Regions from separate parts of the Neobacillus sp. NPDC058068 genome, predicted to be linked through region 1. Evidence: predicted binding sites of a transcription regulator. Region 1 holds the regulator's gene; each other region holds the start of a gene.
What was found. Region 1 encodes Rex, which represses fermentation and respiration genes when NADH is low (regulators of the CRP and FNR family bind a similar motif). Its sites were predicted from a motif close to TTGTGAAATATTTCACAA; they were not measured.
Positions count from the first base shown of each region.

Region 2: the regulator Rex is predicted to act here: its motif matches at 4,999-5,016, upstream of ACFVSW_RS26560 (TorD/DmsD family molecular chaperone).
Region 3: the regulator Rex is predicted to act here: its motif matches at 6,831-6,848, upstream of ACFVSW_RS20840 (DoxX family membrane protein).

Region 1 is NZ_JBHVSI010000018.1:473-9,916, forward strand. Features, by position in the region: gene tsaE (tRNA (adenosine(37)-N6)-threonylcarbamoyltransferase complex ATPase subunit type 1 TsaE) at 32-487, shown strand; gene tsaB (tRNA (adenosine(37)-N6)-threonylcarbamoyltransferase complex dimerization subunit type 1 TsaB) at 484-1,191, shown strand; gene rimI (ribosomal protein S18-alanine N-acetyltransferase) at 1,204-1,653, shown strand; gene tsaD (tRNA (adenosine(37)-N6)-threonylcarbamoyltransferase complex transferase subunit TsaD) at 1,650-2,675, shown strand; gene ACFVSW_RS19900 (ABC-F family ATP-binding cassette domain-containing protein) at 3,098-5,017, opposite strand; gene moaC (cyclic pyranopterin monophosphate synthase MoaC) at 5,184-5,678, shown strand; gene ACFVSW_RS19910 (redox-sensing transcriptional repressor Rex) at 5,707-6,360, shown strand; gene ACFVSW_RS19915 (YhbD family protein) at 6,475-7,098, shown strand; gene ACFVSW_RS19920 (polymer-forming cytoskeletal protein) at 7,111-7,833, shown strand; gene ACFVSW_RS19925 (cytoplasmic protein) at 7,849-8,559, shown strand; gene ACFVSW_RS19930 (MDR family MFS transporter) at 8,571-9,444, shown strand, end outside.
Region 2 is NZ_JBHVSI010000036.1:1,826-11,812, forward strand. Features, by position in the region: gene bcbE (bacillibactin exporter BcbE) at 1-13, shown strand, start outside; tRNA gene ACFVSW_RS26540 (tRNA-Ser) at 219-307, shown strand; gene ACFVSW_RS26545 (4Fe-4S dicluster domain-containing protein) at 362-1,264, opposite strand; gene ACFVSW_RS26550 (DMSO/selenate family reductase complex B subunit) at 1,329-1,919, opposite strand; gene ACFVSW_RS26555 (DMSO/selenate family reductase complex A subunit) at 1,922-4,321, opposite strand; gene ACFVSW_RS26560 (TorD/DmsD family molecular chaperone) at 4,300-4,983, opposite strand; gene ACFVSW_RS26565 (DUF6509 family protein) at 5,234-5,527, shown strand; gene ACFVSW_RS26570 (cold-shock protein) at 5,567-5,770, opposite strand; gene ku (non-homologous end joining protein Ku) at 6,162-6,992, opposite strand; gene ACFVSW_RS26580 (DNA ligase D) at 7,123-8,967, shown strand; gene dapF (diaminopimelate epimerase) at 8,976-9,959, opposite strand.
Region 3 is NZ_JBHVSI010000019.1:31,715-41,701, reverse strand. Features, by position in the region: gene ACFVSW_RS20890 (copper homeostasis protein CutC) at 1-1, opposite strand, end outside; gene ACFVSW_RS20885 (GNAT family N-acetyltransferase) at 5-775, opposite strand; gene ACFVSW_RS20880 (DinB family protein) at 952-1,476, shown strand; gene ACFVSW_RS20875 (VOC family protein) at 1,764-2,189, shown strand; gene ACFVSW_RS20870 (LysR family transcriptional regulator) at 2,284-3,162, opposite strand; gene ACFVSW_RS20865 (citrate synthase/methylcitrate synthase) at 3,270-4,361, shown strand; gene ACFVSW_RS20860 (exonuclease domain-containing protein) at 4,423-5,028, opposite strand; gene ACFVSW_RS20855 (ArsR/SmtB family transcription factor) at 5,335-5,661, shown strand; gene ACFVSW_RS20850 (SRPBCC family protein) at 5,645-6,097, shown strand; gene ACFVSW_RS20845 (SRPBCC domain-containing protein) at 6,334-6,723, shown strand; gene ACFVSW_RS20840 (DoxX family membrane protein) at 6,929-7,438, shown strand; gene ACFVSW_RS20835 (TetR/AcrR family transcriptional regulator) at 7,538-8,122, opposite strand; gene ACFVSW_RS20830 (MBL fold metallo-hydrolase) at 8,137-8,844, opposite strand; gene ACFVSW_RS20825 (ABC transporter ATP-binding protein) at 9,064-9,987, shown strand, end outside.

The DNA.
Region 1 (9,444 bases):
TATTGAAATGTTAAAGTGTAAAGGTGATTGGATGAATCAATTTGAACTAGATACAACGAATTCAGAAGAAACCTCGCGATTCGCAGCAAAATTAGCTGGATATTTAAAACCAGGTGATGTTATTGCACTTGAGGGGGACTTAGGTGCAGGGAAAACAACCTTTACCAAAGGGTTGGCGATAGGATTGGAAATTAAGAAAACAGTTAATAGCCCGACATTTACCATCATTAAAGAGTATAAAGGGAAGCTGCCCTTGTATCATATGGATGTATACCGCGTAGCTGATGCATTTGAAGACCTTGGGTTTGATGAATACTTTGAAGGTGATGGAGTGACAGTAGTGGAATGGGCCCATTTAATTGAAGAGCAGCTTCCTTCTGAGAGGCTGACTATTTTCTTGTATCGCGAAGAAGGAGATAAAAGGAAAATGGTGTTAACGCCAAAGGGCGAAAGATATGAGCACCTATGTAAGGAGATTTTTCGATGACCATATTAGCGATTGATACTTCTAACTATTGCTTAGGAGTAGCGCTGTTAGAAGATAATCAGGTTCTAGGCGAGTATATAACGAATTTAAAAAAGAATCACTCCGTTCGAATTATGCCGGCTATTGAGACCCTTATGAAGGATTGTGAGAGGGTGCCAGCTGATTTAACGAAAATTGTAGTGGCGAAAGGTCCCGGCTCCTATACAGGAGTTAGAATAGGTGTTACGATTGCCAAAACATTGGCTTGGACATTACATATTCCGCTTGTAGGGATATCGAGTCTGGAAATTTTAGCTGCAGGAACGGGAAGATACTTTGATGGCTATATATCTCCTTTATTTGATGCAAGAAGAGGTCAAGTTTATACAGGTCTGTATCAATTTGAAAATGGAAAGCTTGTAATGGTAGAGCCGGATCAGTTGATACTTTTAGTGGACTGGGCAGCAAAATTAGTTGAATCGACCAAGCCAATTTTATTTGTCGGGAATGACTTACAAATCCACCGGCCAAGGATTGAGGAACTGCTAGGGTTGAAAGCTACTTTTGCTAGTATCACGGAACATAATCCGCGACCGGCGGAACTTGCATTGTTAGGCAGTGATAAACAAGGAGAAGATATACATTCCTTTGTACCGAATTATATCCGTTTAGCTGAAGCGGAAGCAAAGTGGCTAGAGGCAAAAGGAAAAATTTCAAATGGATAGGATAAGAGAGAAATGGCAGATTCTTACGAGTTTCGTTATATGAGGGAAGAGGATATAGATCAGATAGTAGAAGTTGAGCATGCCTCGTTTACTATGCCTTGGAGCCGGGAGGCATTTTATAATGAATTGCACAATAACAAGTTTGCTGTCTATATCGTTTTAGAGGAAAATAACAAAATCATCGGTTATTGCGGCACGTGGATTGTCATTGATGAGGCACATGTAACGAATGTGGCCGTTTTGCCCGAATATAGAGGAAGAAAATTTGGGGAAGCCTTAATGATGAAACTTATGACTGTTGCCAAAGTGAAGGGGGCAAGAACCATGACACTCGAAGTTAGGGTAACCAATCATACAGCGCAATCCCTTTATCGTAAACTAGGCTTCCAAAATGGCGGGATTAGGAAAAATTATTATGCGGATAATCAGGAAGATGGGTTAGTCATGTGGGTGAATTTATGAAAAATGATCAGTGGATATTAGGAATTGAAACAAGCTGCGATGAAACGGCAGTCGCGATAATAAAAAATGGCCGTGAAATTGCGGCTAATGTAGTGGCATCACAGATTGAGAGCCATAAACGTTTTGGCGGGGTAGTCCCTGAAATTGCTTCACGCCATCATGTGGAACAAATAACAATCGTCATTGAAGAAGCATTGAGTCAAGCGAAGTTAACCTTTGCTGAGCTTGATGCTATAGCTGTTACAGAAGGACCGGGATTGGTTGGTGCCCTTTTAATAGGGGTAAATGCTGCCAAAGCGTTAGCCTTTGCTCATAACAAACCGCTAGTTCCGGTTCATCATATTGCCGGGCATATTTATGCGAACAGGCTGATAACGGAGTTGCAGTTTCCTCTTATAGCTCTAGTGGTCTCAGGAGGGCATACCGAGCTTGTTTATATGAAAGAGCACGGACATTTTGAAGTGATTGGCGAGACGAGGGATGATGCAGCAGGAGAGGCGTATGACAAGGTGGCAAGGACCTTGAATATGCCGTATCCAGGCGGTCCGCATATTGATCGTTTGGCACAGGAGGGAAGCCCGACAATTGATTTACCTCGAGCTTGGTTAGAGGAAGGTTCTTATGATTTTAGTTTCAGCGGCTTAAAGTCAGCTGTCATTAATACGGTCCACAATGCCGAACAGCGCGGCGAAGTGATAGCACCTGAGGACCTTGCCGCCAGCTTTCAAGCAAGTGTGATTGAGGTATTAGTTAAGAAGACGGAAAGAGCCGTAGCTAAGTATGGTGTGAACCAAGTATTAGTCGCTGGCGGTGTTGCGGCAAATAAAGGCCTCAGGGCGGCATTAGAAAAGGCATTCGCGGATAATGACAAGGTAGAATTGGTGATTCCGCCATTATCCTTGTGTACCGATAATGCTGCGATGATTGCCGCTGCCGGAAGTGTGATGTTTGAAAAAGGGATCAGAGCAGGGCTTTCCCTAAATGCAAATCCGGGACTGGATATTGAAATCTATAATGGTTAACCAACTCTTCTGAATAAGAAGAGTTTTTTTTTCGAAAAGGGGGGGAGTGCAGCATAAACGAATCAGTAACGCTATTTACGTCCTTTGTGGATAAGATTTTATAAAAAAAGATAGAAAAAGTAATAAATGTGGATAAGCCTGTGGATTGTGTGGGCAATGTGGATAAAAACGCAACTTATTGTGGATAATGTGGAAAAGCTTATAAAACTCCTGAAATTATTCTGTTTAAAGTGTGAATAAAGTTGTGGAAAAGCGAAGGATTTCTTAAAAATTGTTGATATCCTTTAAAATTTGTTGATATAGTTTCTTTCATTTTCAATTTCAAATTAAAATCTGTCAATAACACACCAGAATTTGCAGATATCATATATATATCCAAAAAAATAATGGTTGAAACCAGACATCCCGCCCGGTTTCAACCATTATTCCGCTAACTCCGCCCATTCCTCCATCAAGTGCTCAAGCTCTGTCTTCGCTTTTTCACTTTTTAGGTTGATTTCCAAAACTTTTTCGTGGTCTTGAAAAATCTCTGGTGCACATAATTGCTGCTCATAATCGCCAATTTGTTCCTCAAGCACTTCGATGCGCAGCTCGATTTCATCTAATTTTCTTTTTCGCTGCCGTTCAAGCTTTTTACTTTCCTTATCCTGTTGATAACTATTTTTCTCGTGCGTTGCGGAATAGGCTGCCTTTTTTGCTAAATCTTCAAGCGCAAGCGCTTCAAGTTCTTTTTGCTCCAGTTTTTTTTCTAGATAATAATCATAATCCCCAAGATATTCACTGCTTCCATTCCCGCTCAGTTCCAGTACCTTTGTAGCGATCCGGTTAATGAAATAGCGATCATGTGAGACAAACAAAATGGTGCCTGGATAATCGATTAAGGCATTCTCCAGCACTTCTTTGCTATCAAGGTCTAAATGGTTAGTTGGCTCGTCCAAAATTAACACATTTGCCTTCTCAAGCATCAGTTTAGCAAGGGCAAGTCGGGCTTTTTCACCGCCGCTTAAGGTAGAAACTATCTTCAGCACATCATCGCCGGAAAATAAGAAATTACCGAGAACCGTCCGGATTTCCTTTTCATTTTTAAGCGGATAATCATCCCAGAGCTCATTCAACACGCGCTTATTGGAGGTTAACTCGGCCTGTTCCTGGTCGTAATACCCAATCGCAAGGTTTGTTCCATATTGAATCGTTCCGGCAAGCGCGGGCAATCGATTGATAATCGTTTTTAACAGTGTTGATTTGCCGATTCCGTTTGGTCCGACAAGGGCAATGCTTTCCCCTTTATAGGCACGGAAGTTGATGTCCTCAGAAATTTTTTCATTGCCGTAACCGACAGCAAGCGAATCCACTGCCAAAACATCATTTCCGCTTTGTTTCTCGATTTCAAACGAGAAGGTAGCGGACTTTTCACCACCTAATGGACGGTCGATAATTTCCATCTTCTCGAGCTTTTTCCGGCGGCTTTGTGCTCGTTTAGTCGTCGAGGCCCGTGCTAAGTTCCGCTGGATAAAGTCCTGAAGATCAGCAACCTCCTGCTGCTGTTTTTCGTAAACCTTCATATCGCGCTCATAATTGGCGGCTTTTTGGTCAAGGTAAGAACTATAGTTGCCCGTAAACCTTTGAATTTGTTTGCGGGATACTTCGTAAACTTGAGTGACTACTTTATCTAAAAAATATCGGTCATGTGAGACAATTAAAATGGCGCCATCGTAACTCTGTAAATATTGCTCAAGCCATGAAAGAGTATCGATGTCGAGATGATTGGTCGGCTCGTCCAAAATTAAGATATCAGGTTTTGTTAATAGTAATTTTCCTAAAGCAAGGCGGGTTTTCTGTCCGCCGCTTAAACTTGAAATCGCAAGCGCGCTTTCGTGGAAACTTAACCCATGGAGCACGGAGCGAATATCTGCTTCGTATTGATAGCCGCCAGTCTCCTTAAATTTCACCTGAAGCTGGTCATATTCCTTAAGAACACGTTCATATCTTTCATTGTCTTCAAACACACCGGGGTCAGCCATCTGTTCCTCAAGCCTGCGAAGCGACTTTTCCATCAATTGAAGCGGTTCGAAGACAGTCAACATTTCTTCCCAAATGGACAAATTCGATTCTAATCCGGTATTTTGCGCTAAATAACCAATGGTTACTTCTTTTGGTTTGATTATATCTCCGCCATCATGTGACAAGTGTCCGGCAATGATCTTTAAAAGCGTCGATTTGCCTGCACCATTGCGGCCAACAAGCGCCACCCGGTCTCGCGTTTGTAATTCTAGCTTAATATTCGATAAAATAAGGTCAGCACCATAATATTTTTGTAGTTGATTGACCTGCAGTAAAATCATTTTCATTCACCTCTTACATACAAATAGTGTACCGTATAACTAGAGTGTCGGCAATAAAGGGCTTTAAGAGCGGGTTTCCTTCAACGAAAAAAATGTTTGAACTAGTTCAAAGTTTCACACACATAATAGGAAAAATAGTGTATGATTTGAGAGGAGGATTTTTTATATGGCAGATTTTACACATTTTAATGAGGAAGGCAGAGCGAAAATGGTCGACGTAAGTGATAAACCAGAAACTGCACGGACCGCTCTGGCACATTCCAGCATAACTGTTAGTAAAGAGATTTATGAAAAGATAACCAATAATGAAATGAAAAAGGGCGATGTGTTAGCTGTGGCCCAGGTAGCAGCTGTTATGGCGGCCAAAAAAACATGGGATCTGATTCCAATGTGTCACCCGATTCCGCTAACAGGAGTGAACATTTCTTTCTCATGGGAAGCGGATCAGAAAGAGAACTATCACCTGCAAATTGCGGCAGCAGTCAAAACAAAAGGGAACACAGGTGTGGAAATGGAAGCGTTAACAGCAGCCGCAGCTTGTGCCTTAACCGTTTATGATATGTGTAAAGCAGTGGACAAAGGGATGGTCATCGGACCGACCTATTTAGTCGAGAAAACGGGCGGTAAAAACGGGGATTATAAACGAACCGATGAAATTTAACTAAATCATTCAAGGGGTGTGGGAGATTATGGGTAATGAAACAATGAAAATACCACAGGCGACAGCAAAACGGCTGCCCCTCTACTATCGATTTTTAAAAAACCTTCATTCTTCCGGTAAACAAAGGGTTTCTTCAGCAGAACTGAGCGAAGCAGTGAAAGTGGACTCGGCAACCATTCGCAGGGATTTTTCCTATTTTGGTGCCTTAGGCAAAAAGGGCTACGGTTATAACGTCAATTATTTATTAACCTTCTTCCGCAAAACCTTAGATCAAGATGAACTAACAAAGGTGGCCTTAATTGGGGTCGGTAATCTTGGTACTGCCTTTTTAAACTATAATTTTTTAAAAAACAATAACACAAAAATAGAATTTGCCTTTGATGTCGATCCGAATAAAATGGGAACGAAGATTCGTGAGGTACCGGTCTACCATCTTGATGAATTGGAGAACGTCCTAGCCAATGAAAATATATCGGTAGCGATTCTAACCGTTCCCGCGCAGGTCGCTCAGCAGATTACCGATCGACTTGTGAAGGCTGATGTGAAAGGGATATTAAATTTTACGCCAGCACGGTTAAATGTTCCTCCTTCCATTCGGGTCCACCATATCGATTTAGCAGTAGAGCTGCAATCATTAATTTACTTTTTAAAGCACTATCCGACCGCAGAGCTAGAAGAATAATATGTTTAAGGGTTTTTCACGAGCATAAACTTGTGGAAAGCCCTTTTTTATTTTTCCCGCTTTACATGCGTAACAGTGTTATGTTACATTATAAAACAGAAAGGGGTTTTCAACATGAGCGAGGAGTTAATTTCTAAGAAGGATTTATTAGATCTAGCAGGGATTTCGTACGGACAGCTGTATCGGTGGAAGCGGAAGGATTTGATTCCTGAAGAATGGTTTATTCGAAAATCGACATTTACCGGTCAGGAAACCTTTTTTCCAAAAGAAAAGATTTTAGATAGAATCGATAAAATCCAAACGATGAAGGAAAATCTTTCGTTAGATGAACTGGCCGATATGTTTTCGCCGAATATTAGTGATTTGCAATTGGAAAAGGATGATTTAATCAAACGTAACATTGTTTCTGCTGCAGTGATGAATTTTTACCTAGAGAATGATAAGAGCGGTCTTACATTTCATTTTCCAAGAATTCTTGAAGTATATGTGTTAGAAAAGCTGCTTCAGTCGGGTGAAATTAATTTGGATGAGGGGAAAATGGTCTTACAAGTATTAAAGGATAATGCGCCACTTATCAAACAAAAAAGCTGTGAATTGGTGATTGCCCGAAAGCTTGGGGTATCTTCGTGCCTATTATTAATTAATGCAGAAGCCGTTCATTTTGAACCGGGAACGAAAATGGTAGTGTCACTGTCACTAATGACTTGTATGGAAGAGATTAAGTCGAAATTATTATAAAGGAGAATGGCAATGGAATTAAAGAATAGAGGAGATTTGGTCATTAATGGGGTTGGGGCATCTAATGGCGGGAAATTCCAGCTTGTTACATTGAATGGACATGGAACGGTTAACAGTGATTTAGAGTGTAGTGACTTTGAATGCAATGGTTCAGGTACGGTCAAAGGCGATGTGAAAGCAAATACAGCTAAAATAAGTGGAAATGCGAGTTTTAAAGGAACGATCGATAGCCAACAGGTTACGGTGGAAGGAACAGCAAAAATTGAGAAAAACCTGTATGCGAAACATCTCTATGTTTCAGGCAAAGCCTCTGTTGGCGGCAAAGTTAAAAGTGAGGAAATAAACTGTCATGGGATTTTATCGGTGGGTGAAGATTGTGAAGCTGAAATTTTTAAAGGAAAATATCGCTTTACGATTGGCGGCCTGTTAAATGCTGATCAAGTTGATGTTGAGATATACGGAGAATGTAAGGCGAAAGAAATTGGCGGACAGACGATAACCGTAAAACAACATAAAGGGTCGTTCATCGGCACGTTATTCAAGCCCTTTTTTAAAACGCAACTGGAAACGGACTTAATTGAAGGGGACATTATTGAACTTGAAAATACGATCGCAAAAGTGGTCCGCGGCAATCAGGTAAAGATTGGACCTAATTGTCAAATTGGCGCAGTTGAATACACGGAAGAATATTCACAGGATAGAAATGCCGTAGTTGGTGAGTCAAAAAAGGTTTAAGAGGAGGAGAAGGTAATGGGAAAAAGCGAAAATCTAATTATTAATGGATCGGGAAGCTATCCTGGGGGCCATTACGATAAAGTCAGCATTAGAGGAGAAGGGACAATTGTAAATGATGTTGATTGTTCCGATTTCCATGTTTACGGAACAAGTGAAGCGGTCGAAAATGCTACTGTTGGCTCCGTGAAAATTATTGGTGAGGCAGAATTTAAAGGGAATATGGAGGCTGACCAAACACTTGTCATGGGGACGATGAAGGTTGGCGGCCATGCCCTTTTGAAAAAAATGAAGATTCTCGGATTGCTCGAAGTCGGCGAAAGACTTAGTGGAGATGATGCGACCATTAAAGGGAGTATTGCGGTTAATGGCGATGTGGAATATGAGACGTTCGATTCTAGCGGCGGTTTTGAAATCACAGGACTTTTAACCGCCGAAACGATTAAAGTTTCATTAAGATTTGGGGAGAGTCGTGCTGAGGAAATTGGCGGCGGGAAAATCACGGTGAAAAGGAAGAAGAATTCACTGCTTTCGTTTGGAAAAGAGACGGGATTCCTTACTGCTAAAGTAATTGAAGGGGACGACATCTACCTTGAAAATACAAAGGCAGATACCGTTCGCGGCAAAATGGTCAAAATTGGCCCCGGCTGCCAAATAGGGTTGGTCGAGTATACCAATGAGTTAACGCATGACCCTTCAGCAATAATAAAAACAAAGACACAACTTTAAAGGAGAATGGGATGGTCACAAAGGAAAGTAAGTTAGGATTGGTTGTTGCAGGATTACTATTGGCGATTTTGATGGCCTCAATGGATAATACGATAGTCGTTACGGCGATGGGGACGATTGTCGGTGACCTGGGCGGGCTCGAAAAATTTGTCTGGGTGATTTCGGCTTATATGGTGGCGGAAATGGCAGGGATGCCGATTTTCGGTAAACTATCGGATATGTATGGCAGAAAGCGATTCTTTATTTTTGGATTACTTTTGTTTATGGCAGGTTCCATATTGTGTGGTACAGCAGAAACGATTACGCAATTAAGTATCTACCGGGCGATACAAGGAGTCGGCGGCGGCGCGCTTGTTCCAATCGCGTTTACGATTATGTTTGACCTATTTCCGCCTGAAAAGCGCGGGAAAATGGGCGGCTTGTTCGGGGCTGTTTTTGGACTGTCGAGTATATTTGGACCTTTGCTCGGAGCGTATATTACTGACCATATCAGCTGGCATTGGATTTTCTATATTAATTTGCCGCTGGGGATTTTATCGCTGATTTTTATTGTTTTCTCTTACAAAGAATCACCGATTCACCAAAAGCAATCAATTGATTGGTGGGGTGCGGTTACCTTAGTTGGTGCCGTTGTATGTTTAATGTTTGCCCTTGAACTTGGCGGACAGACGTATGACTGGGATTCTACGGTCATTTTAAGTCTATTTGCGGGATTTGCGGTTCTTTTTCTCATCTTCTTATTGGTTGAGACAAAAGCGAAGGCCCCGATTATTTCGTTTTCGATGTTTAAGAACCAGCTGTTTGCCGGAAGTACGATTGTTGGCTTGTTTTACGGGGCAGCGTTTATGGCCGCAACGGTTTATATTCCGTTTTTCGTTCAGGGGG
Region 2 (9,987 bases), on a different contig from region 1:
AGCCCAGGGCTAACACACCTATAAGCGACGTACCCTTTTTTTCTCACCTCCACGGTCGCTTAGATTATTCTGGGTAACCTGTCCGCGCCCTATAAAAACCCTAATTTTTCTACCAGATTTAAAGGTATTATGGTATAATAAATACTGTAATAATTAGGTATTGCGGGTGTGGTTTAATGATAGAATTTCAGCTTCCCTCACCCACTTTAACACAATGTGGAGAAGTACCCAAGTGGTTATAAGGGGGCGCACTCGAAATGCGCTAGGGCGGGTGACCGTCGCGTGAGTTCGAATCTCATCTTCTCCTTCATTAGAAAATAAAAAACGCCAGTAATTCTGGCGTTTTTTTAATTGAATTTGATTAAAATGGACTTAACCACTCAGGATCCCTGTCTATACAAATATGACATTTCTCTTTTTCCTCCTGAAAGGAAAAAAATAGCTGTCCGCAATCCTGACATTTGTTTGTATTAACGCTCTCAACCGAGTCGCTTTTTTCCTTTATTTCAGGTCTCATCCGGATGGCTTCTTCTGCACAAATATCTGTGCAGGCAGTACAATTCACGCATTTTTCATGATGGATATGCAATAAAGAATCTGCTAAACTAAACAGTTTTTGCGGGCAAAAGGAAAAACACGCCTGGCAGAGTGTACATTTATTTTTGTCGATTTCAACTGAGTAAAATTGAAAATCTTGATAATACTTTGTCAGATTCCATTCATCTTCTTCCATCTGCCACGAAACCGGAGCCATATTTTTAGCTATCTGTTTCCCCTCTTTTTGCAGTTTGGAAAACAAGGCTCTGCGTGATAGCTTCTCCTCATTACTATTCCAAACAACTTCAATCGTTTTTTCACCTAAGAGCTTCAATATTCGATTTGTTTCGCTTAGGACAAAATCCCATTGTTCATTTAGTGGAATGTCGGTTATCTGAATAGCTCTCATTCCTCTTTTTTTATAAATCAACAATTCCTTTTCCGTTGGTATATAGGTCTCACTATAAATGAGACTGGTATGAACAAATTCTCTTGTGACTGCTAAGCCTTTAATGGCTGACAAGGGACAGGCAATGATACAATCTCCGCAGGAATTGCAGCGCTGTGAATCGATTACCAATGTTCTTTCATTGAATGAAATTGCTTCCAATTTACATGCCTGCTCACAAACAGTGCAGGTGGACCTATAGTTTCTCTGCCTTGAACATTTTTCCGTTATTTTCACATCGGCATGCAGACTTTCTAACCAATTTAGAATCAAAGACATAGAATCACCTGGAAAATTCAGCCGCAGCGCCTCTAATCCCTGTGGCGCTGCAGCTGATTATTTTTTAAAAACTAGACAATTTCGCATCTTTGTGGGGTGAAATGACAATATTGGGAAGGGTAATTGAATTACTAGGCATCCCTTTAATTTGGCTGACACTCCCATATTTTTCCCGCAGCTTTTCTACCGGCCCAAATTCAATTGCCCGCATTGGGCAGGTTGCTACACACACTGGTTCCTCGCCTTTTTCTTGAAGTTCAATACAAAAATCACATTTATTCGATTTAAACTTCTGTTTATTATATTGCGGGGCACCGTAAGGACATGCTTTAACGCAAAGCTGCGCTCCGGCACAAATTTCTTGATCAATAGTAACTACCCCATTTTCTTTATTCTTTATGATTGCTCCGGTTGGGCAGCTGGGAATACATCTTGGTTTTGTACAATGATTGCAGGCAATCGTGAAATAGAAAGCTTTTATGTTATTCACAAAACCGCTTGATAGCTGCTGGATAAAGGTTCCTTCTTCATAAGTGTAAACCCGGCGAAAATTCAAACCGACATCAAGATTATTTTTATCCTTACATGAAACACTACAGGCTTTACAGCCAGTGCAAAGACCTTGATTAATATAAAACCCTAACTGTGCCAACATCCTCACTCCTTAGCTTTTTTGACTTCAACAAGGTTTGTTAGTTGCGGAGTCGCTTTTGCAAGAGGTGTTGGCCGCTGTGATGTCAGCACATTCACCGAACCCCGTTGATCCTGTCCATCCGTATCTGGGGTATACCAGGCACCTTGAGGGATCCCCGCTACACCTGGAGTGATTCTTGGCGTCACCTTTACATCAATCAATAAACTGCCTCGCTCATTAAACACCTGCACACGGTCACCTTTTTTTATTCCGCGCTTGTCTGCATCTTTAGGATTCAACCACATTTCTTGCTTTGCTGCTTCCTCAAGCCATTCTTGATTGTCATAGGTGGAATGACATCTCCGCTTATAATGCCAGCTGATAAGCTGCAATGGATATTGCACCTTTAATGGATCCTCAGGTCCTTCCCACGATGGTATATATTTAGCGATTGCTGGAATTTCGTCATGCTGATTCATATCCCATAAAGTCTTTGAGAATAATTCAATTTTTCCGGAAGGTGTTTCAAAACGATTTTTCTCAAAGTCATCAATTTGCTCTTTAAAGCCTACAAGCGGGGCATCATATTTAAAATGATGGACTCCCTTCTGACGGAATTCCTCAAAGGTTGGAAAGTTTGCATCCAATTCTTTCCTGGTCCTCTCCACACTCTCCTTCACTAAGTCGAGGATGGTTCTGCCCTCTGTATACTTTTCTTTCACACCTAATTTATCTGCTACCTCTGCAAAGACATCATATTCATCACGGCATTCATAAAGCGGCTCAATTGTTTTTTCGCCAAAAACAACGTAATCGCCAAAACACCATGGAACACCAATATCATAGCGTTCAAAGAACGTCGTTCCCGGTAATAGGATGTCTGCAAACTTTGCACTTGGAGTCATATAGATATCACTGACAACAATAAATTCTACTTTGCTTTCATCCTCAAGAAGTTTGCGTGTCTTATTAATATCCGCATGCTGGTTAATAAGCATATTTCCGGCCATATTAAAAATTAATTTAATATTCGCATTTAATCGTTCTGTTCCTTCTAGTCCATCTGCTGCAGTCATTTCTGTTCCCATTTCGACTGCTTTTGTCCAAAGGAAACAGGGAATAGACGCTTTTACTGGATTATCATAGGAAAATGGAAAGACGATATTCGAGCGATTCCAATAGCCAGTGCCAGCTGCCCAACCGCCAAGCTTGCCGACATTTCCAGTGAGGCAGGCTAACTGAGCGCCACCGCGCATAATTTGTTCACCATATGCATGACGCTGCGGCCCCCAGCCTTGAATCAGCGCTGCAGGTTTTGTCTTTGCGTACTCCCGGGCAATTTCACGGATTTTATTAGCTGGTACCCGGCAAATTTTTTCAGCCCATTCCGGAGTTTTTGGAGTACCATCCTTTTCCCCCAGTAAATAGCTTTTCAGCGACTCTTCCTTCGCTATTCCATCAGGCATATGCTCACCATCAAAGCCGAGACAGTATTTATCAAGAAATGCTTGATCGTGCAGGTTTTCGGTAATAATAACATATCCCATCGCATCCATCATCGCATTATCTGTTGTAGGCAGAATCGGGATCCATTCATCCGCAAATGCGATGGCCGTATCCGTATAACGCGGATCAATGACAATTATTTTTGCGCCATTATTCTTTGCCTTCATTAAATATTCACGGTATGGCGTCGAGAAAATCATTTCAGACGGATTTTGCCCCCACAAAATAATGTATTTGGAGTGTAAAAGGGAATCAAAGCTGCTGCCTGAATTGTTGGTTCCATACGTAAAGGGAGTTGCTACATTCCCTGCACCGGAACTATAATCATTACGATAATTTAGAAAGCCGCCTGTAAGCGATAACAATTTCCTTACTGCAGCACTTCCGCCATGAAGCCCCCAGCATTGTCCTGAGGCATAATTGTCATACCTGGATTCTGGACCGTATTTATCACCGATCCGCTTTACTTCAGACGCAATCGTCTCGATCGCCTCATCCCATGAAATTCGTTTAAATTTCCCTTCGCCCCGCTTGCCAACCCGTTTCATTGGGTATTTTAAACGGTCCGGATGGTAGAGCATCCGTCGGTAGTTTCTTCCTCTGACACATGCCCTCAATGGCGGGGCAGACAAGTCTCCGCTTTCTTGTGAGTCGGTACTTACCCGCACAACCACCCCATCCTTAACATGCGCCTTAATTACACAGCGCCCGCCGCAGTTATTCACGCTGCAGGTAGAAATAATTTGCTCATTATCTTTTGCACTTACTGCCTTTGCCTCTTTTTTCCGTTCAACGAGCATCTTTGTGCCGATTCCACCAGCAATCACAGGTAAACCGATTGCCCCTGACCATTTCAAAAACGTACGCCGCTGCATTTTATTGGCTAACATATTCGTTAATGGATGTTTTTCAGACATAATATTGAACCCTCCCTTACCTCCACTAATGATTCCAGATCAAAGCTCAAAAAATCTTCAAGAAGCATCGCCGCTCCCAAATATAATTGACTACTTGTATTTTCAATAATTTTTTCGCAAAAGTATGGAATCCAAATCAGTAAATGTTCTTCAAGGAAGCTAATCTGGGTGGCTAGCAATTTTTCTATCCTGTCGTCCTTCGTTTCTTGAGAACATAGATCAGTAAGATGGATCATAAATTCCAGTTCAAGTAGAAAATGGTCGTCTGGTTCATTATTTTCTTTGCAATATTGGAGTCCAAATCGATGGTATAGCTCCCTAATTTGGTAGGTCCATTCTTCAAACAAAAGCTGTTCCCTGCTCCTGTAGTACGATTCCCACGGAGGCGCACCTAACGGGCCTGGTCCAATGAAGAGCCTTTGAAACTCTTGCTGCTCTCTTTTGATTTGCTCAACAGTCAGGTGTTTAAAATAGTCATCAAGGATTTTTCCGCCTTCATGGAATTCTCCTAATTCTTCAAAGGTTTCATCTCTTTTAATTCCAATTAACGTATCAACATTTACTGGCATAGAAAATAACAAGTGCAACAGCTGATAAAAATTTTTTTTCGCTAACAAAAACGGCTGTAATTGAATATGTAATGGTTCTATCGTCAAGGTCACTTCACTTTCTCCTCCTTGTGAAAAACTTCACATGATTATTTGTTATTTTTTCTCCTGCGCCTACCTTTCATAGTTTATTACATATTCATATTACCGCATTCTCCCATAATTGTTATCTCTTTTGTGCATTTATTCACATTATCTTCAAATAAGGTTAGCCAATTTAGCCATAAAGTCGGATAAACCGATTCTAATTTTTCTTAAATCACAAAAAGAGTGTATAATAAGACGATTAAATAATATGCAAAGGATGATTTGCTTGAACATTACTGGCTATTTAGTTGATAAACTAGAAGATCCATTTGGTTTATTATCAGGTGACCGCTATGAGTTTTTTCTTGACCTTGATGTAGATGTGGAAGATGAGCTTTATTCTGAGAAGGGTGTAGGATTAAAAATAATTTTCGTAAGTGATGAGAATGGACAAAGACTTTCCCAGTACCATTTTTTTGAAAAGGGGACTGAAAAAGTGTTAGACTTTGCCCTTGAAGAGGATGAGGAAAAATTAGTCCTGCAGTTTTGCAAGGAGCATTTGGAAGAATAAAAAAGCAGGGGATAAACTTCCTCCTGCTTTTCCATATACTTACATGAAATTTTTACTATGATTATGAATCACTTGAAGTTCTTTTGTCGATTCACTCATTTCACTTTTGCAAATTGGACATAGGGGCACATCACTGCTTTTAAAATTGTCACGAATCCAGCATTTACAATTCTCTGAACTACATACCCAAATTTTCGTTTCTTCTAGTTTGATTTCTTCATCGTTTTTTCTGCCAAACGCCAAAACGTATCACCCCTTGTACTTAGTTATGACTGTTTTTGAACACTAGTTTGTTAGCTGTAAAGCTATATTTCTAGTAAACTTATAACTATATATAGATAAAAAGGTGATGCTTAACCAAGTGCATCACCCTTCTATTCCAAAAAAAAAATTGTTCACATGAAGTTAATCTTACAATTCCATTAATAAAAAAGACGCACTGGCACGTTTAGGGGAATAGCATCTCCCACAATCTCGTGCAGTTACGACTGCATAATCCAATAAATATTTAACATAATTTTATTTTACCGCACTTCCAGCTTTTAGTCAAACCAATTTCTAAAACTAGGGAATTCTGAAAATATTCGGAGCAAAATAAAACCGATTCAACGTGTCAAATCGGCTTTATTTTTTCTTATGCTTCTTTCTTCATTTTTGCTGCAGCTTTTTTCTTTGATGCTGCGGCTTTTTTGGGTTTCGTACGATCAATCGATGCCTGTAATGCAGCCATTAAATCGGTAACATTTGAAGGTGCTTCCTTGGTTGCAGCGGTTACTGTTTCTTTTCCATTTCGTTTCGATTCAATCAATTCAAGCAGTGCTGTACGGTACTCATCCGTGTATTTTTCCGGCTTGAATTCCGAAGTCAATTGATCAATTAGTAAGATAGCCGTATCCAGTTCTTTCTTAGTCACTTTGTTTTCTGCTGGAACGTTGGGAACGTCTCCTGACTTGCGCACTTCATCAGGATAATGAATCGTTTCCATGATCAATGTATTTTCATATACGCGAATGACAGCCAGCTGTTCTTTCGAACGAATGATAATTTTTGCAAGTCCCACTTTTTGTGATTCTTGTAATGCTTTTCGTAACAAAGAATAAGCCTTACTGCCTCCCTCATTCGGAGACATATAATAGCTTCGGTCAAAATAAATCGGATCAATTTCTTCGATTTTAACGAAATCAATGATTTCCACTGCTTTCTCTTCATTTTCCTTTTGCAGCTTTTCAAGGTCCTCGCGGTCAAGAACAACAAATTTTCCTTTCGTGTACTCATACGCTTTGACAATATCATCCGGCTTTACTTCTTCTTCACAAACTGAACAGATTTTTTCATATTTAATCGGTGCATGGCACTTATTATGGAGCGTACGGAGCTTGATATCTTTATCTTCTGTTGCTGTATGGAGCTTGATGGGAATGTTTACAAGCCCAAAGCTGATACTGCCCTTCCACATCGTATGCATAAGGTTATTCACCATTCCTTTTTTGCTTATATTTTGCATCAATTTAACAAGGACATTCCATAAAACATTTGGAAAAGAATGAAACAGTTCAAAATTATACAAAATATAATAAAGGTGGGGATATACTATGATGAAACCGATGCTCCCGAGTCTTACCTTTGATCTTCCTGTTCGTCCTGATTGGTTGTATGAGGTTAAATACGATGGATTTCGAGCATTATTAGAATGGACCATTAACGGTATAACGTTAACAAGCAGAAATGGAAAGCCCCTTTTACCTCAATTTCCAGAAATTGAAGAATTTTTACGAGCGTATGAGGAGCAATTTAAAGCATATTTACCACTTCAGTTTGACGGTGAACTTGTATCCTTGGAGAACGGTTATAAAGCCAATTTCTCCGCCATCCAGGTCCGAGGGCGTTTAAAGGCTGTGAAAAAAATTTCCGAGCAAGCTATGAAATCTCCTTGCCGGCTGATGGTCTTTGATTTACTAATGCTCAAAGGTAAACCACTGCTAAATCAGCCCTACCATAAACGAAAAGATCAGTTAATTAACTTATTTCAACAACTTGAACTAGAATTAGATTCTAATCCTTATAATCGCCAAATACTTCAACTTGTTTTTCCCTATGAGGATTTTAATGACTTATGGGAAAAAGTGGTGTTATACGATGGCGAAGGAATCATCGCCAAATCTAGAACTAGCCTTTGGGAGGAAGGGAAACGTACTTTACAATGGTTGAAATATAAAAATTGGAAATATGTAAGCTGTTTTGTCACTTCGTTCGATAAAACAAACGGCTATTTTTATGTTAGCGTGTATAAGGAAAATGACATTCATGTTGTTGGTCAAGTTTTGTTCGGATTTAAACCGGAAGAAAAACAAGCACTCCAGCAAACGATTAAACAAAATATTGTTCGTGAAGAGGGACCATTAATTTATGTAAACCCAGCTATCTGCCTTGAAGTGAAATATTTAGAGCTCTACGATAATCAACTCCGAGAGCCGCATTTTGACCATTTCCGCTTCGATTTGGAACCAGCCGAATGTACATATGAACAATTTATGATTCAACAAAAAAATTTACCGGCAGATTTAGCTATCACCCATCCTAATAAACCGCTTTGGGAAAATCAGCATATCGAAAAGATTGACTATATTTTTTATTTACGGGAAGTTTCTCCTTTCATGCTGCCATTTTTAGAAAATCGGCTGCTGACAGTGATTCGGTATCCACACGGAATGTTCGGGGAAGCATTTTATCAAAAAAACTGTCCGGAATATGCACCGGAATTTATCAGAACCCATTCCGCCGACGGGATTGATTATATTTTATGCAATAATTTGAAAACTCTCGTTTGGCTCGGAAATCAATTAGCAATTGAATTCCATGTTCCCTTTCAAACAATCCACAGCAAGGGACCAAGTGAAATTGTTTTTGATTTAGACCCGCCAGATAAGGATTCCTTCCATTTAGCTGTTAAGGCGGCTTTATTGATAAAAGAAGTGCTTGATCAACTAAATTTGATTGGCTTTATTAAGACCTCGGGCAATAAGGGCCTGCAAGTTTATCTGCCACTGCCGGAAGGAAAATTCTCCTACGACGATACAAGACTGTTTACAAGCTTTATGGCTGAGTATTTAATCGCAAAAGACCCTGACTCCTTTACGATTGAAAGAATGAAAAAAAAGCGCGGGAAAAGACTTTATGTTGATTATGTCCAGCATGGAGAAGGGAAAACGATTGTTGCCCCATATTCCATGCGCGGGAATGAAGCTGCAGGAGTTGCTACACCACTTTATTGGGAGGAAGTGGATGAAAAACTTAGCCCTGCCGCCTTTAATATGGAAAACGCATTAATACGGCTTCAGAAACAGGGAAATCCGTTTCGGGACTATTTCCAAACAAAACAAATTCAGCCCTTTGGACCAGTCCTTGAGATACTAAAGAAGGGGCAGAGAAAAAAAGGATAAGGTTTGCCTTATCCTTTTAACATCTTTGTTATTAGTTGCTGTACCTCGGATTGCAGTTTTTCGTATACGTCTTGCTCTGTTAATTCTTTTTTATCGGTAATTTCAACTAATTCACGCTCAAGATTTACCTCAACTGCTGCTTCGTATAGATAGGTAGCATTTCCGATTAGATCAATCTTATAATCCCTAGCGAGTTTATGAACCACACATTGGACTTTTCCGCCATTATTATAAACCGTAATCGGCTGTTCAAATGGATTTAGTTCTTGTAGGCAGGTAACAAGGGAGGAAGCTGACATCGCTGTCCCGCAGGCATTCGTAAAGCCAACTCCCCGTTCAAAGGTTCGTACATATATCGCCCCATGGTCTAATTGCTTAACAAAACTTACATTTACACCGTCAGGAAACAATTCATTGGGGCCATTTACTTTTTCACTAAGCTGTTTTTGGATATCACTTTGAAGCTGTTCCGTCTCTACTAACGCAATTAAATGCGGGTTAGGCACAGCCACCGCTGTAAATCTTAACTCCGTTGATAACTCCTTAATTCTCTCGTTGTAAAGTGTTGGCTGGTTTAAATTTAATGGCAATGCCTTTAATTCAAACAGCACGGGAGAAATTTCCACTTGATACGTATGGACATCTGGAAAGAGGTCTCTCTGTTTACTAACCTCTAAGTCTGCCTTCATGGTTTCAATGACAGCTTCACTGCGCCCATATAATTCACAAATATATCTTGCAACAAGCCGAATCCCATTTCCACACATCGAAGCCTCCGAACCATCCGCGTTAAATACCCGCATCCTTGCATCGGCATGAATACTATTCATGACATAAAGAATCCCGTCTGCCCCTAATTCCGTTTCACGATGGCATAACAAACGGGCAAGTTCTGCCCGATTCTTTTCCGTGAAAGTATACGAACTGGAAATTTCATCAATTAACAGAAAATCATTCCCAGATCCATGACCTTTTATTACCTTGATTTGCATGTTTTGACCCCCAGATGAGATGTTCATT
Region 3 (9,987 bases), on a different contig from region 1:
TTTTTCAATCCTCCTTAATCGGAAAATATTTGTAATAGGTTTCTGTTTGTGTCCGCGTAATGCAGCCGTTTTTTTCAAAAACTCTTTGCATTTTCTTATTTGCGATATGGGTGCTCCCAATGTAGTGGGTTGCTCCCATTTTCTTTAGTGCCCATAACGATTGAAGATGCAGATCAGTACTTAAACCTTTCCCTCTCGCTTCAGGTAATAGTCCAAAATAAAACAATCGCCCCTCCACTATTGTACCGGGCTCAATGTGGGGGATGGAAATTCCAATCGGGTTATCTTGTAAATAATATACGTGGCATGATTTTCCCCAGTCTGCCCCTAATTCGCTTTTAACAGACAATAGATGCTGGTCCATTGTTAAGGTTGATGGTTTATTATCTGAACCTGACATACACCTTTCCCAGAAGTGTTTAAATTCTGATTCTGAAAACCTTTGGTCTGCTATGGCAGCATAGGTAAACAGTGTTTCCCCTTTATCAAGGTTCGATAAATCCTTGTAAACTTCAACTCTTGAGGAAAAATGTTCAAACCCGTTTCTCAGGAATATTCCCGATAAGTAGTCGAAGTCTTCTGACGTCCTATCCAACGAAACACCTATACGCTCGAGTCCCCACTGGGAGCACAGATTAATTAACAAGGAGAGCTCTTGCTCAGAAATCAGGTCTGTCGGTTTTTCTTTTTGTTCAATTGTAATGTAGGCAGGAAAGCCATTTAATAATTTAAAGGTTTTACCCACTAAACTCTCTATTAATAATATTTTGGGCATAACACTCGACCTTTCCCCATTTTAATCGCTATCAAGAATAATTTTAATAAATATTGAGACTGGAAAACAAATTCAAAGTTTGAATATTACTAAATTAAATTTTTCGATTATTAAGTTTATTGTGGTAGGATAAATTTGTTATAGTTATATTGAGAAATTAGAAGGGAGAGAACCGAATGTTAAAACGTCCATTAGAAAATGAATACCCTAATTATTATGTACCGTATGTGAAGCTAGTTCCTGAAGGTGACCTGTTATCGATTCTGAAAGAGAATCTGGTTGACACGGCAGCCCTTTTGGAGAGTTTATCTGAGGAAGACAGTCATTTCCGTTACGCCTCTGGTAAATGGAGTATCAAAGAGGTGCTTGGTCATATGGCAGACACTGAAAGAATCATGAGTTACCGCCTGTTGCGAATTGGACGCGGTGACCAGACACCCTTAGCAGGATTTAACGAGAACGATTATATTGATGGTTCTCAATTCGACCAACTTCCGATAAAAAACATCCTTGAAGACTTTGCAGCAACACGAAATGCCACCATCACGTTAATTCAGAATATGCCGGATGAGGCCTGGGCCAAAAGAGGCATTGCAAACGAAACCGATATCACCAGCCAAGCCATCGCCTACATCATCGCAGGCCATGCCATCCACCACCTGAAAATCATTCATGAAAGATACCTGCCAGAATTCAAATAAACCATTTGATCGCAGTGCAAATGGTGTTAGTTAAATGATTTAATTTTATTGATGTCATTTTAATGGTGTCATTTTAATGGTGTCAGGCACCGCTCGTGGACAAATGTCCGCCCGGGGTGGACACTCTCGTTTTTTCGGTTTAGTATGAATTTAAGCTTGCGAACGTTAGTTCTGTGATTTATAATGGAAATATCGGTAATAATATGTAGTGGGCTGCATTCATTGACAACTATCCAATGCCTGGCTATCAACCTATCGATACAAAGAACTCAAGGAGCTGATTTTTAATGACGGTACGATTAATTCCCTATTTAGTGATGGACGGAAATGCAAAGGAAGCGATTCATTTTTACAAAGAAGCATTGAATGCTGAGGTTCTCTTTCATCAATCTTTCGGCGAAATGCCGGAAAACCCAGAATTTCCTATACCTGCGGAAGCAAAGGACCGTGTGAGTCACGCGACAATAAAAGTGGGTGAAACAGAATTAATGTTTTCTGATACATTCCCTGGCCAGCCACATCAAAGCGGAACACAAGTTACGATCTGTATTACAACTGACGATGCTACATTGGCTCATAAGTTTTTTGATGCATTAAAGGAAGGCGGTCAAGTGGGCATGCCACTGCAAGAAACTTTCTTTAGCCCAGCTTACGGCAATGTAACAGACAAGTTCGGAATTTCCTTTCAAATTTTCACTGAAGGTCGACAATAGATTATATCAAAACAAAACAGCTCTGTTCGCATCTATTGCGACAGAGCTGTTTTTCTTTTTCCAGACAAACTCTTCCACAAATTGGAATTGAAATCTACAACCTATAGTTTGATATAAAATTTAAAAATTCCTTTTGCTTGGAATGATCATATTTCATAACGGCATATGTGTTAGCTTCGGGCATTGGGATCGAATGACAATCGACCTCTAGTAATCTTCCTTCTAATAATTCTCTCCTAACCGTAGATGTCGGCAGGAATGATACCCCCAACCCCTCAACAATAAACCTTTTCGTAATATGGACTTGCGATACTTTCATCATTCTTATACTTGGAAATTTGATTTTCACTACTCTGCAAAGATGCTCCCAATAACCAGGATGATTGTGGGTTAATAGAAAGTTGGTTGTTAATACTTCCCCTTCATCCAATGGGGGAGCTGATTCAGCATCCCCCCCATCATGCGGGGCAACCAATATGACTTTATCTTTATATAAAAGCTCACTAATCAAACTTGGATGACTACTGTTTAAGCACGACAGCGCCAGATCTACTTCATCCTTTAAGAGCGCCTGTTCAATATCAACAGATTCAATAATTTTTACTGAAATCTCCACTTCCGGGTACTGCTTTGTATAGCTCTTCAGAACGTAGGGTAAGATGGTATCTGCGATTAGAGGTGAGATACCGAGTGATAATTTCCTTGTGTATCCTTGACTAAAGGAAGATAAATCCTCTAGACCATGTTGATAAACCTCCAGCAATCTAGTTGCATGAACTAAATATCTTTTCCCCTCCTCCGTCAGTTTAATTTTTTTCCCTTCGCGATGAAACAATTGAGTCCCCAATTCTTTTTCCAGTTGTTTAATATGAACCGTTACGGAAGGCTGTGAAATATATAGGATCTCTGCTGTTCTGCGAAAATTACCACAATCAGCAGCCGTAATAAAGGTGTTTATCCATTGAAATTCCATTTTTCGCTCCTTATTAAAAATTTTAATTAATCGCTTCTAAAATATTCAATATTCTTAATTGTCCTTTTCCTATAAAATAACACTAAATAAGGAAGGGAGCGATTTTTATGATTCAAAAAGGATTGAAAGGGATTGTCGCGGCAGAAACATCGATTAGTCATATTGATGGGGAAAATGGACAGCTGTTTTATCGGGGGTATGAAATTCGAGAGATTGCGAAAAGATTTTCTTTTGAAGAAGCAGCCTATCTTCTTTGGTTCGGCCACTTACCTGATGAGGTACAGCTAAGCGTGCTAAAAAACGAGTTGAAATCTAATCGTGAATTACCCGAATATGTAATGGAAATAATCGACCAACTCCCGCCCGCCATGGATTTAATGAGTGTTATTAGAACGTCCATTTCCGCAGAAGGCGGTCAGTCGGATTATGGGTGGAAACCTGGTGTTTCACAGGCTATCCGGTTAACCGCTTTAGTTCCTACAATTATCGCCTATCGAAAAAGATTTTTAGAGGGGCAAAGTTTTTTCCCATCTCGGAGCGATTTAGATTTTGTTGAAAATTACTTGTATATGCTAGATGGTAACTTGCCTTTAGCTGCCCATATCGAGGCACTGGAAACATATATGATCCTAACCTTAGAGCATGGAATGAACGCCTCTACTTTTTCTGCCAGGGTTACAGCATCCACTGAATCAGATTTAGTTTCGGCAATCACATCAGCAGTTGGGACAATGAAAGGTCCTCTTCATGGCGGCGCTCCTTCAGGAGTCATCGAGCTTCTGGATGAAATTGCGATGGTTGGTGATGCTGAAACGGTAATTAGAGCAAAGGTTTTGCGCGGGGAAAAATTAATGGGGTTTGGACACAGGGTGTATAAAACGCATGACCCGCGAGCAGTTGCACTAAAAGCAAAATTAATGGGACTCGTTGGTGAGGATGAGTGGCTTGATTTAGCGATGACAGTAGAGGATACGGGTGTTAAGTTATTAGCGGAGCTGAAGCCCGGTCGATTGCTTTATACAAATGTAGAGTTTTATGCTGCGGCCATCATGAAAGCAATCAATTTGGATGTGGAACTTTTCACCCCTACCTTTACTGCAAGCAGAATGGTCGGATGGACGGCACACGTCCTAGAACAAGCAGAAAACAACACAATCTATAGACCACAATCTAAATATATTGGGACCTACAATAAATAGTAGTTATGGTGTCAGGCACTAAAACTAACCCCAACGCAGTTTTTTGCGTTGGGGTAGGGCTTTATCCCATTTTTGTTCGTGCTGGCTGATATTTTCTCATTGGTCCTTTTTCAAGTACTTCTTGAATATAGAGGTTCCCGTTCGGACTTGTTTTTTTAAGCAGTTCCATTAAATATGTAATATCATCCAGTGCTCTATGTGTTTGGTAATTTGTGATATTGTGTGCTTGTAAGAGAGTCAAGAGCTTACCATTTGGGAAACCATAGTTTTTCCAAGGGATATTTCTCATCGTGCAATACCATTTTAAATCGTTGACCTCGGGATACATGTGATAAAGAAAACTGCGATCAAAGGAAGCGTTGTGTGCAAACACAGTGTCCGCGCGATGAAAATAGGTTTTTACTTTTACATCATAAAAGCTTTTTCCTCTAACCAACTCGTATGGGATCCCGTGTACTCTATATGCTTGGTCATAATTATTTCGGGCTGATGTCGATAGAGGCTCCCGCAAAAAGGAATCTTCCTCAATTATTTCGATGATTTCCCCAGAATCGGATCGATAGGTAAATAACTTTAAAGCCAGTTCAATCACTTCATCTTTAGTAGGACCCAATCCGGTCGTTTCCACGTCCAAAAGCAAACCATATTTTTCTATGCTAGGCACCATCATCATTCCTTAATAGTTAGGTTTTCCACTATTATAACAAAGCTTACCCAACTAATACATCTCCTAAATATCCCTATTGATAACCAAATAGTCTTAGAAAGATTCCTCTTTTTTTGTCCTTATAAGCACTGTGTTACGTGTAAAAATTTACATTAAGTAAAAAAGCTTATCACTATGCTAAAAAACATACCAAGCTCTCCTTTTTTTAAGTGTCAGGTTATATGTTTTTGAATCTTACCAAAAGATACTAATAAGAAAATCATTAATTAAGTTGACACTTAATTAAGTGTACACTAAAATAAAAGTATGATTGAAAAAGTTCTACATGCATTAGCTGAACCTAGACGTAGAGATATTCTCTCCCTCGTTCGTAATCGAGAGCTTACCTCCAGCGCGATTGCCTCACATTTTGACATTTCCGCGCCAGCAGTTTCTCAGCATCTCAAAGTTCTTGAACAATCCGGCTTAGTTGTCGTCCGGAGGGACGGAACAAAACGGTACTACGGTATTAGAAGGGACGGTTTTGCTGAATTAAAACAATACATTGACCGTTTTTGGGATGAAAGTTTACTTCTATTGAAAGAAGCTGCGGAAGAGGAAGAAAGGAGAAAAAACGATGAAAACAAACAATGATACAATCAGGAAAGAGATTTATATCGAAGCACGCCCTGAAACATTATTTTCGTTTTTTACAGATGCAGACAAAATGGTCCGCTGGATGGGGAGACAGATTCTACTCGAACCAAAAATCGGCGGTAAATACCGGATAGATGTTAATGGCAGCGATATTGCCATGGGAGAATATGTGGAAATCGTGCCTTATGAAAAAATCGTCATGTCGTGGGGCTGGGAAAAGTCAAAAGTTGTCCCTCCTGGTTCCTCTAAGGTTGAGTTCCGGCTAACTCCTAAAGAAAATGGGACAAATTTAGTCTTAACGCATTATGATTTGCCAACTGAAGAAATTCCGTCACATCAGCAAGGTTGGTCTCATTACATGCCGCGCATTAAAGATTTTGCAGAAGGTAAGGACCCAGGTGTCGACCCTTGGTCCGTTGTAGCAATGCATTAATTTTTAAATAAAAAAGTTTAATTGGGAGAGGTAAAAAAAAAGACTACATTATCTTGTAACTGTGGATTTTCTGTAAAAAATACTGATCGTTATAAAGTAGAAGCTGCTATGTGGCACCATGCCATTCACGACCATGCTGACATGTTAAAAAGCATGACAGTCGAAATGCTGGAAGATTGGTTAAAATAAAAGACAAGCAGTTAGCGACTGCTAAATAATAGAGGGGGAAACATACGATGACTAATACAATTCACCAAGAAGTGGTTTTCAATGCGAGTCCTGAACGTGTTTATGAAGCACTGACTGTTTCCAATCAATTCAGTGAAGTTACAGGAGGTGCTCCAGTTGAGATCAGCCCCGAAGCTGGTGGGACTTTTTCTTGTTTCGGTGGCATGATTCATGGAAGAAACATTGAGCTTGTTCCAGGTGTTCGAATTGTCCAAGCTTGGCGTGTAAAGAACTGGCCTGAAGGAGTTTATTCAATCGCTAAGTTCGAACTGAAGGAGCAAGATTCGAAGACCCTTTTGGTTTTCGACCATACTGGTTTTCCAGGAGTAGAAAAAGAACATCTTGCTACGGGCTGGGGAGAGAATTATTGGAAGCCATTAGCGAAATATTTAGGTTAATAGCAATAATACCAACACATTATTTCAATCTTGACCAGTTGAAATAATGTGATTTTTTTGTTTAGGGAATTAAGTGTTAACAAATTGTTCAAATCATTTTTACAAATATGTGAACTATTGAGCAAACTTCCCTATTTTTAAAATTAATTTGTTATATTAACAGTGTACTTAATATATAGAACTTAATTACTAAGGAGTGTTTCACATGGTAGTCAATTGGTTAAGAGAAAACAAAGTTGCCGCTGGAATTTTGACAGTTCTTCGCTTATATATCGGTTATTCTTGGTTAACAGCTGGGTTCCACAAACTGACAGGCGGATTTGATGCATCTGGATATTTGAAAGCAGTAATTGCCAATCCTGTTAAAGGTCCTGATGGCGCCATGGTTTATGGCTGGTATGTTGATTTCTTAAAGCATTTCGCTTTACCAAACGTAGATATTTTTAATACGATCGTTCCGCTTGGTGAGTTCTTAATCGGACTTGGGCTTATTCTTGGCTGCTTAACAACAGCAGCAATGTTCTTCGGTCTTGTGATGAACTTCGCGTTCTTCCTAGCCGGAACAGTATCTCATATTCCAACGGACCTTTTCATCGGTGCCATTATTCTGTTCGCTGGCTTTAACGCAGGCCGCATCGGTCTCGACCGCTGGGTAATCCCATTCATCCGCAATACTCCATTTAAAGGTAAAAAGACCATCAAACAAACGGTCTAGCAAATTAAGTAAACAGCCTCCTTCTCATCACGAGAAGAGAGGCTGTTTTTTGGAAATAAAACAAACATTTATATTTTAAGCACATCTTGTGTAATTTCATTAAGGCTTTGTTGGAGAATCGCCAGCTATCCCTGCAAGAAACGCCTTAATAATAATCAACAAGCTTTCATCCAAATCCAGCGCCATCTTGAAGCCGCCCCTTTGTTCCAACGAAGAAAATCCATGTAAAATGCTGCGCAATCCCCGGACCGCATGTAAGGCTCTATCACCCTCTAAATGATAAGTCTGCAAAATACGGACGGACAGGTCCACGATTTTTGCACCTGCCTGCTGCACATCAACATCCTCTGGGTCCGGTGCCAGCAAAGTTGCCTCATATATTCCCGGATGCTCCCGGGCAAAATTGACATATGCTTTACTAACCGCTAGTACGGCTTCAGTGCCTGACACCCCAATCGCTGCATCTGCCATAACCCCGTAAAGCATATCAATTCCATAGATCGCCAGCTTTTTTCTCAGCCCTGGCAAACCGTCAAAATGGTTATATAATGAAGGAGGGCGAATCCCCAATTTCTTAGCAAGATTCGCCAGTGTAACCTCATGAATACCAAGTTGATCGGCTAGGACTCCTGCTGCTTCTAGTATCGTCGTTAAATCAAGTCCAATTTTTGGTCTAGGTGACATTCTTAGCTACTCCTTTATCCTATTTTCCGTTCTATATTTTCAATCGCTTGTTCCATAACTTTCACAGGATTCTCAATCATTTCTCCATGGCCTACTGCAAGGAGCTTAGGTTCATAGCCCACTAGTTTCTTTGCACTCACTAGCGCCGTTTTTTTACTCCATGTGCCGAAGGCTGGGAACGGGAACCATGGCTTTATATCGCCCGCCACTGCAATTCCGCCTCTTGTCTGGAAGGCATCACCAGCAATCAATGCCTTCGTCCGCAAATCGAAAAACGACAGCGAACCTGGTGTATGTCCCGGCGTTTCGATTGCTGTCAAGGAGCCAATCAAGTCACCTTCTTTCAATAATACATTCGCGCGCGTTTTTAATTTTTTCGGTACACCGCCTTTAATCGGCGTTTGCTCCTCATGTGGATCCAAAGAATGGTCGTCATTCATTAATCTATGGTCTCGAATTGAAATATAAACCGGTACCTCTGGCAGCAAGTCCTTTAACGAATCTAAAGCACCGACGTGGTCCTCATGTGCATGTGTCAATACAATTTTAGTAATCGGCTTACCGATTGTTTCTGCCGCCTTTATAATCCCCTTTGTACAAAATCCAAGTGCAGCATCAATCAAGGTTAATCCGTCCTCTTCTTCGACCAAATAGCAATTTACCGGAAAAATATTCGCCATGAATGTCACTTGATATAAAAAACCATTTTTAATCATTCTCATAAGAATCATCTCCACTTAACTATTATCATTAGTTTTATTATAACTAATAACATTAGTTAAATCAACAAATTCCCCCCACCTTTTTACAATTATTTTTAAAATGGATTACTAAGGTTATTGGTTAAAATATAAACAAATATTGAATTTTTAGTCACATCCTGTATAATTGTTCCCGAATCAATAAAGAGAAAGTTACTTTTTTAGACGGAGGTGGCTGCCATGACAAACGCTGCTATTATTCAATTTAACAATGTTACCAAGCAATATGATAACGATCCGCCAGTTCTTGACGATGTAAGCTTTGAGATTGAGCGCGGAAAGTTTTATACGCTTCTTGGCCCCTCTGGATGCGGCAAGACAACGATTCTAAGGTTAATCGCTGGTTTTATCGAGCCCACCAAGGGAGAAATTTATTTTAACGAAAAAAAAATCAATGATATCCCGGCCAATAAGCGCCAGGTAAATACTGTTTTTCAAGATTACGCCCTTTTTCCACATTTAAATGTCTTTGAAAACGTGGCATTCGGATTACGCATCAAAAAAATGAAAAATGCAGAAATAGAGCGGAAGGTAAAGGAAGCGCTCAGCTTCGTTAACCTTAATGGCTATGAAAACCGGGAAATCCGCGAAATGTCCGGCGGTCAGCGTCAGCGTGTCGCCATCGCTCGGGCAATTGTCAACGAACCGGAAGTCATCCTTCTTGATGAGCCGCTTTCCGCTCTCGATTTAAAGCTGCGGACCGAGATGCAATATGAACTCCGTGAGCTCCAACGCCGTCTGGGGATTACCTTTATTTTCGTAACTCACGATCAAGAGGAAGCACTAGCGATGTCCGATGAAATTTTTGTCATCGATAAAGGGAAAATTCAGCAAAGCGGCACACCAACTGATATTTACGACGAACCGATTAACCGTTTTGTTGCGGACTTTATTGGTGAATCGAATATTGTTGATGGAAAAATGCTGCAAGATTATCGGGTGGAATTTGTCGGCAGAGAGTTTGAATGCGTCGACAAAGGCTTTAACGAGAACGAACCAGTTGAAATTATTATCCGTCCCGAGGATTTGGAAATCACTACGTTGGAACGGGGCAAGCTCCAGGTCCGCGTTGATTCCCAACTGTTCCGCGGGGTTCATTATGAA